2 regions of the Myroides sp. LJL116 genome follow, and region 1 is predicted to be linked to the other one. Evidence: riboswitches for the same ligand, from Rfam matches in the RefSeq annotation. Region 1 holds a riboswitch; the other holds the start of a gene.
The links. Region 1 has a riboswitch for cobalamin ahead of ACYSNM_RS00795 (TonB-dependent receptor). Riboswitches for the same ligand answer to the same signal wherever they lie in the genome.
Positions count from the first base shown of each region.

Region 2: it holds a riboswitch for cobalamin, as region 1 does, so the genes downstream of both, ACYSNM_RS05670 (acyl-CoA thioesterase) here and ACYSNM_RS00795 (TonB-dependent receptor) in region 1, are expected to answer to the same signal.

Region 1 is NZ_JBTXLR010000001.1:165,645-169,040, forward strand. Features, by position in the region: gene ACYSNM_RS00790 (YncE family protein) at 1-128, opposite strand, end outside; gene ACYSNM_RS00795 (TonB-dependent receptor) at 125-2,197, opposite strand; cobalamin riboswitch at 2,293-2,472, opposite strand; gene ACYSNM_RS00800 (MepB family protein) at 2,551-3,009, opposite strand; gene ACYSNM_RS00805 (DMT family transporter) at 3,074-3,396, shown strand, end outside.
Region 2 is NZ_JBTXLR010000005.1:18,144-21,539, forward strand. Features, by position in the region: gene ACYSNM_RS05660 (nitroreductase family protein) at 1-259, opposite strand, end outside; gene ACYSNM_RS05665 (phosphoribosylaminoimidazolesuccinocarboxamide synthase) at 279-1,244, opposite strand; adenosylcobalamin-variant (AdoCbl-variant) riboswitch at 1,721-1,816, shown strand; gene ACYSNM_RS05670 (acyl-CoA thioesterase) at 1,964-2,386, shown strand; gene ACYSNM_RS05675 (siderophore ABC transporter substrate-binding protein) at 2,459-3,391, opposite strand.

The DNA of each region.
Region 1 (3,396 bases):
CTAAATTGTGTAGTGTTTTGAGGAGGAGCAACTGCAGAATCATCCGAAAGGAAAATCATTTGCTCTTCTCTACACGAGATTACACAGGTTAGTAAAACTATAAAAAGGATTGTTTTTAAATGTCTCATAGGTTAAAGTTTACTGCTAAACGAAAGTTTCTACCTGGCATTGGAAAGTTAGTGACCACCTCGTAATATTGATTGGCTATGTTATTTGCCATAAGGGTAACTCTAAAGTTGTACTCTTTGTAGGTAAAGGATTTTTGTAAAGACATATCATGGGTATACCATGGCTGTACTTCATTTCGTTTAATATTGTTTTTATTGGCATTGTAGCGCTTTCCTACATAAATAAAGCTATAATTTAATAGGTATTCTTTATAAGATAAGCTAAGAACTGCTGAACCTGAGTTCCAAGGAGCATAAGGAATTTGATCTCCATAGTAGGAAGCCTTTCCTCCTGGAGTTAAGCTCTTGTCTTTAGCAATGGTATAAGCGTAGGTTAGATGTACATTTAGGTTTAGCTCTTTAGTTAGGGCAAGATCTGCTTGAACGAAAGATTCTAGACCATAAGACTCCACTTTACCTAAATTAGTCATCATCCATCTCATCATACTAGAAGTTGGAGTAGCAATGATTTTATCTGTTATATCCGCATAATATCCTTGTAAAGAAAAATGTATGTTTTTAAAAATAGGAGAATTAAAATCCTGGCTATAGGTTGCTCCTAGATTGATTTGTCTAGATAATTCCGGTTTTAAACTAGCTGTTCCGATTTGGGTGTAGTATAAATCATTAAAGGTGGGAAGACGATAGATATATTTATAAAATAAATGTATGTCTAAGGCTTTATGTTCAAAAGGTTTATAGTTTAAAAACAAAGAAGGTGCCCACATATTTCTATCTGGGGCTCTGTAATTATGCCTTACTTTTTCATGGGTGAAAGTCCCTAGTACATTAGCCTGGGCTTTTACTTTTCCTAAATCTAAAGAAGTAGCAACAGAGCTTAAAAAAGTAAAGCGCTCTGGGTAAGTGAATAATGTACCTTGGCCTTTTCTAGTAGCATTTAATTTATCATATTGAAAGTCTGTTGACACTGCAACTTCCCAAATCGGGGTTATTTTAAAAAGATGTGCCCCAGATACATAATAGTTTTGCTGATAAAAGGTATTGTCAAACTGCGGATTATAGGTCACTTCATCTCCTTCAAAGTCTACCGTTTTTCTTGATAGGTAATTAGTGAAATCATAGGCATATTTGGCTTTTAGTTTAAAGGAATAAAAATCACTAATAAACCTTGTCCAGTGTCCTTGAACCATTATGTTCTTATCTTTTTGGTTCTCGTTTATATTCTCGGTAGCTATAGTGTGGTCACTTTTTTTAATGATAGCTCCAGGTAGTCCTCTACTAGATTGGTAATAATATAAATTCGCGCTCCATTGATTATTTTGATCCTTCCCAAACCAATTGTTTTCAATTCTATAAGCACTAATAGCGCTATTTAACCTAGTTCCTGTAGTATCATAGGCTACGCTACCATCAATATTTAGTCTTTTTTGTCTGAATTTGTATCTTCCATTGGAATGAATGTATTCTGTAGATATGCTTGTGGAAACCTTATCACTCACTTTGTAATCCACCACCAAGGAAGGATTGTTAAGTTGAATTGTCCCGGTTTTATAGCCCGCGTTTATATTTATTTTTTTATTTTGTTTAAAAGTAGGCTTTTTGGATTCTATATATACCACAGAGGCAGAGGCAAATTCTCTTGCAGATTGAAAAATAGCACTTCTTTGACCATTGTATAATTGTATTTTCTCTACATTTTCCAAGGAGAACTTACCAAGGTCTACAATGCCATTTTGTGCATTTTCAATAGCTGCACCATTATAGAAAACACCTACATGATGAGTTCCCATATTTCGCACGTCTATGGTCTTAAGGCCTCCCATTCCCCCATAATCCTTAATAGTGGCTCCTGAGAAATAACGCAGAGCATCTGCTACATTAAGTGTGTTTAGTTTTTGTAAGTTTTCTCCTGTTAAAGTTTGTACTGGAATAATTTCTTTGAAAGGGTCTTTAGAAATTACAATCTCTTTTAAAGTTGTAATAGAATCTAAGGAGTTTTGCCCATGGAATTTGTTACTTAGAAATAGTAAACAAAGGGTAAGTATTAAGGTTAAATAATTGTATTTCATTGTGCGTTTTTTGGCTGTACCTATTTTGGAATACTACGCAACAATTTAACCTAATTACAATAAGGCCAAGTAGCGTTTTGTTTTATACCCGAAAACATGGAACGATTTTATTGGCCGGTATTCTGACTTGCTTCTCAAAAGAACATCCTTCCCATTTAACACAGTGGATAATCAAGGTTCTTTTAATTATGAAGCTTACAGCAGCGGGTCTGTCTAGGATTTTCACCTAATTCCCGTTTAATTACAAATTGTAAACCATTTTAATATTGGCAAATATATGTGCAAAAATTTTGATAAAAAAATATATTATATCGATTGTCTGTTGAAATATTAAGAACGTTAGTTTTATTATGCTATAAATTTCGAATAATATAAAAGAAAGGACTTTGCTTATCTTTACTTTTACAGGCTTGTGGGTTTAAATTCTCACTCCAACTTGGATATAAACGAACACCCATTTTGCCTTTAGAAGTAGGATGGGATATTATTTGTAAAGTAGCTAGGTCTTGTTTTGTGAAGATAAACACGCCTTTGTTATGATCTTCTTCCACATAGATTACCATATGAGTAAAATCATCCTCTATAGAGAAAGGAGTGTTTTGGTTCGAAGGGTCTTTCTTCCATATAGCAACAAAAGCTCCTGTTTTTTTCGGTGTTATTTTAGCTGTACGATAGATTATTCTATGATTATTAATTTCTAGTTCACAGCTATCATACTCATTTTTATAGGGGCTATCTATTCGGTTTTCGATTAGACACTCACTAGGAATATTTAAAACGGATTTAAAGGTATTAATAGCATAATTTATCATAGGGTTTTGTGTTAATTTTCAAAAAGGAGTTGTTACTTTGTGCGATAGTCCAAAATATATCAATATGTTTAAGAATCCTAGAGTTTCTTTATTAATTGGAATACTTTGTATTTCGATTTTTCCTGTTTTAATAAAGTTAAACCTAACTCCAAGTCTGATTAGCGCGTTTTATCGCATGTTTATTGCTGCTATTGTAATTTTACCTTTCGCCATAATAACTAAGCGTTTAGAATTATATGACTTTAAGACAATGGCCCTTATTGCTTTGGGGGGAGTTTTCTTTGGTTCGGATATAGCCGTTTGGAATTATGCTATAGTAGGTTCAACTGCTACTCAAGCCACTTTACTTACCAATTTAGCCCCTGTATGGGTTGGGGTTGGGAGTTA
Region 2 (3,396 bases), on a different contig from region 1:
AACTATAGGTATCCCAAGCAACAAACACTAGTAAATCAGAACATTCCACTACTTGAGCTTGATTCATTATAATAGGAGACAACTCTTGTTTTACTTGTTGACTCTCGATCCAAATAACTTCAAAGGGTTGAAGTCCAGAAGAAGTCGGCGCTAAACGAGCTGCTTCGATGATATCCATTACCTGAGCCTTATCTAATTTCACATTAGCATCGTATCTCTTAGTTGCATATCGCCATTTTAAGGCTTGTAATAATTCCATATAAAAATATTTTTAGGGATTACTCCTCCCTATGTTCTTTAAAAAAGGTTTCAACATTATGTTGTATTCTAGCTAATGGGTCGCTATCGTCTGTTTTAACAAACTCACTGCCCATAATATGTTTGTATAACTCCATATACCTATGGGAAACAGATTCCACATATTCCTGACTCATAAAAGGCACCTTTTGACCAGGTTTACCACTAAATCCCTGCTCTAAAAGCCACTCGCGAACAAATTCTTTGGATAATTGTTTTTGAGGTAGATTATTTTCCTGACACTCTGTATAAGTATCTGCATAAAAATATCTGGAAGAGTCCGGAGTGTGAATTTCATCTATTAAAACAATTTCTCCATCGATTGTCTTACCAAATTCATACTTAGTATCTACTAAAAGCAATCCTTGTTTTAAAGCAATTTCTGAACCTCTCTCAAATAAAGCTCTAGTGTACTTTTCTAGTATAGCATAATCACTTTGACTTACAATCCCTTTTTGAATAATCTGCTCTGCAGAAATATCCATATCATGTAGTCCTAGGTCTTCTTTAGTAGAAGGAGTGATAATGGGAAATGGAAGTTTGTCATTTGGCTTTAAACCATTTGGCAACTCTACCCCACAAATAACTCTGTTACCACTTTGATATTCCCTAGCGGCATGACCTGCTAAATAACCTCGAATAACCATTTCTACTTTAAAAGGAGTACAAGCCTTTCCTACGATCACATTTGGATCTGGACACCCAATAAGCCAATTAGGAACTATATCCTTGGTTAACTCCATAAATCGAGTGGCAATTTGATTTAAAATCTGCCCTTTATAAGGAATTCCTTTAGGTAAAACCACATCAAAAGCAGAAAGTCTATCGGTTGCAACCATCACCAAATACTTATGGTCAATAGTGTAAACATCTCTTACTTTACCTTTGTAAACCGAAGTTTGATTTTCAAAAGAAAAATCAGTCTGTGTTATTGTGTTTTGTGTCATATGTAAAAATTGTGTAGTTCTTTTATTATTCCCTGTCTTTACAAGAATACTGCCTAAAAAAAGCCAGCAAAGCAAAGCTTTCACAAATCGAGTTGTACTAAGATAAGAAGTATTCCATAAAATACTACTATAAATAGAGAATACCCCCTACTTCTACCAAGCACCTTTGTAATTCAATACTACAAATTTAATAATTAAACTCTTTTATAGCTTTAGTAATTTATCTTTTTTTCACTACTTATATTAAAAAAATAAATTTTATATACTTTCCCTTACCTAAAACAAAATCAACAATCCTCCCCTTGTAGGGTAATTATCCAATTAACAGTACATAGAAACTTGATACAACAGCAGTAAAACCAATGAAAAAGAATGCTGATAAATAAAAATCAGCGATTTTATGATAAATAAAACATAAAAAACATTTTTTTTGCCTTTAGTTACTATCTTTGCACCAATAAAGTGACAAAACAACATTACTTTATTAGTTTGGGGAATCGTGTGAAACTCACGAACTGTCGCGCAACTGTGAATTAGAATTATATTTTAATAGTCAGACCACCAAAAAATCAAATACAAACCACCTGACTTTCGCGAATCAAAGTAACAGGATAGCTTCAACCTACACCATAGGTGGAAATTTGTTATCTATTGTTAGAATCTTTGACTAGCCTATTAAGACAGTGGGGTAAAAACTCAAAAAAAAACATTTAATTACTATGGAAAGTCAATTAACAAATAGAGAACAAAGAATCGCAAAAAAAATCAAAGATTCTCAAACCCATGTTTTCCGTGCAGTTTTCCCAGGACAAACTAATCACCACAATACTATGTTCGGTGGAGCGGTACTTTACATCATGGATGAAATTGCCTTTATGACAGCAACTCGCTTTTGTCGCAAGCCAATTGTAACAGTATCTAGTGATAAGGTAGATTTCAACCACCCTATTCCTGCAGGTACTCTAGTGGAGCTAATCGGAACAGTTACCAGAGTAGGAAGAACTAGTTTAGATGTTCGCGTGGATGTCTTTGTAGAAAGCATGTATAGAGAAGGACGTGAAAAAGCGATCACAGGAAACTTTACTCTAGTTGCTATTAACGAAAGTAAACGTCCAGTTCCTGTTATAGACGAAATAGATTAATTCTACCCAAAATATAGCACAAAAAAAAGCTTGTCTTTATAAGACAAGCTTTTTTTTATACTTAAGCTATAATTAGTTTACAGCATCTTCTATTTCTTCTACCATCATTTTAATAGACTTAAGTCCACCACCTGATAAGTACCAAACTTCTGCGTCTAAGAAAATAATTTTATCATTTTTATAAGCATTAGTTTGTTTAATAAGTTCGTTTGCAAATTCCTCTTTTGTCATTTTAGCACGCTTAACTGCAGCTCCTCTATCAATTACAAATAAGTAATCTGGGTTTACTTCTTTAATAAATTCATTAGAGATTGCTTGTCCATGGCTAGCAGCTTGAATATTAGTATCTGCAGGTTTTAAACCAAACACATCGTGAATAATTCCAAAACGAGACCCTTGTCCATAAACACTAAAACGACCTTCGTTTACTAGCACCATTAAAGCAGTTTTATCAGAGTCTTTAGTCAATTCATTAATATGAGCAATTCTTTTGTCAATATCCTCTAGTTCTTTCTCAACTTGGTCTTGTTTACCATAAAGCTCACCAATAATACGTTGATTGGCTTTAAAGGATTCCATATAATTCGCTGGATCAATCTCAAGATTGATAGTTGGAGCAATTTGGCTTAATTCATCATATAATGGAGCTTGTCTACCAGAAATAATAATAATCTCTGGATCCAATTCATTTACTTTCTCCAGGTTTGGATCTTTAATCCCACCAACATCTACAATAGAAGCATCTTTGCTATACTCTTGTAAATAAGAAGGTAAATTAGTTTTTGGAAGTCCTTTAACAGGAATATCTAATTCATCAAATGTATCTAAAGCACCATAGTTTAAAACTACTGCATTTTTAGGATCTTCTTTTACTTTAGTTTCTCCTGATAAGTGAGATACCGTAATTTGTTTTACATTAGGATCCTCTTGTTGGGTTTTAGTGTCTTTACAAGAAACCATAAGCCCTATTGATGCTGCTAAACAGCTTATTAAAAATTTATTCATGTTTG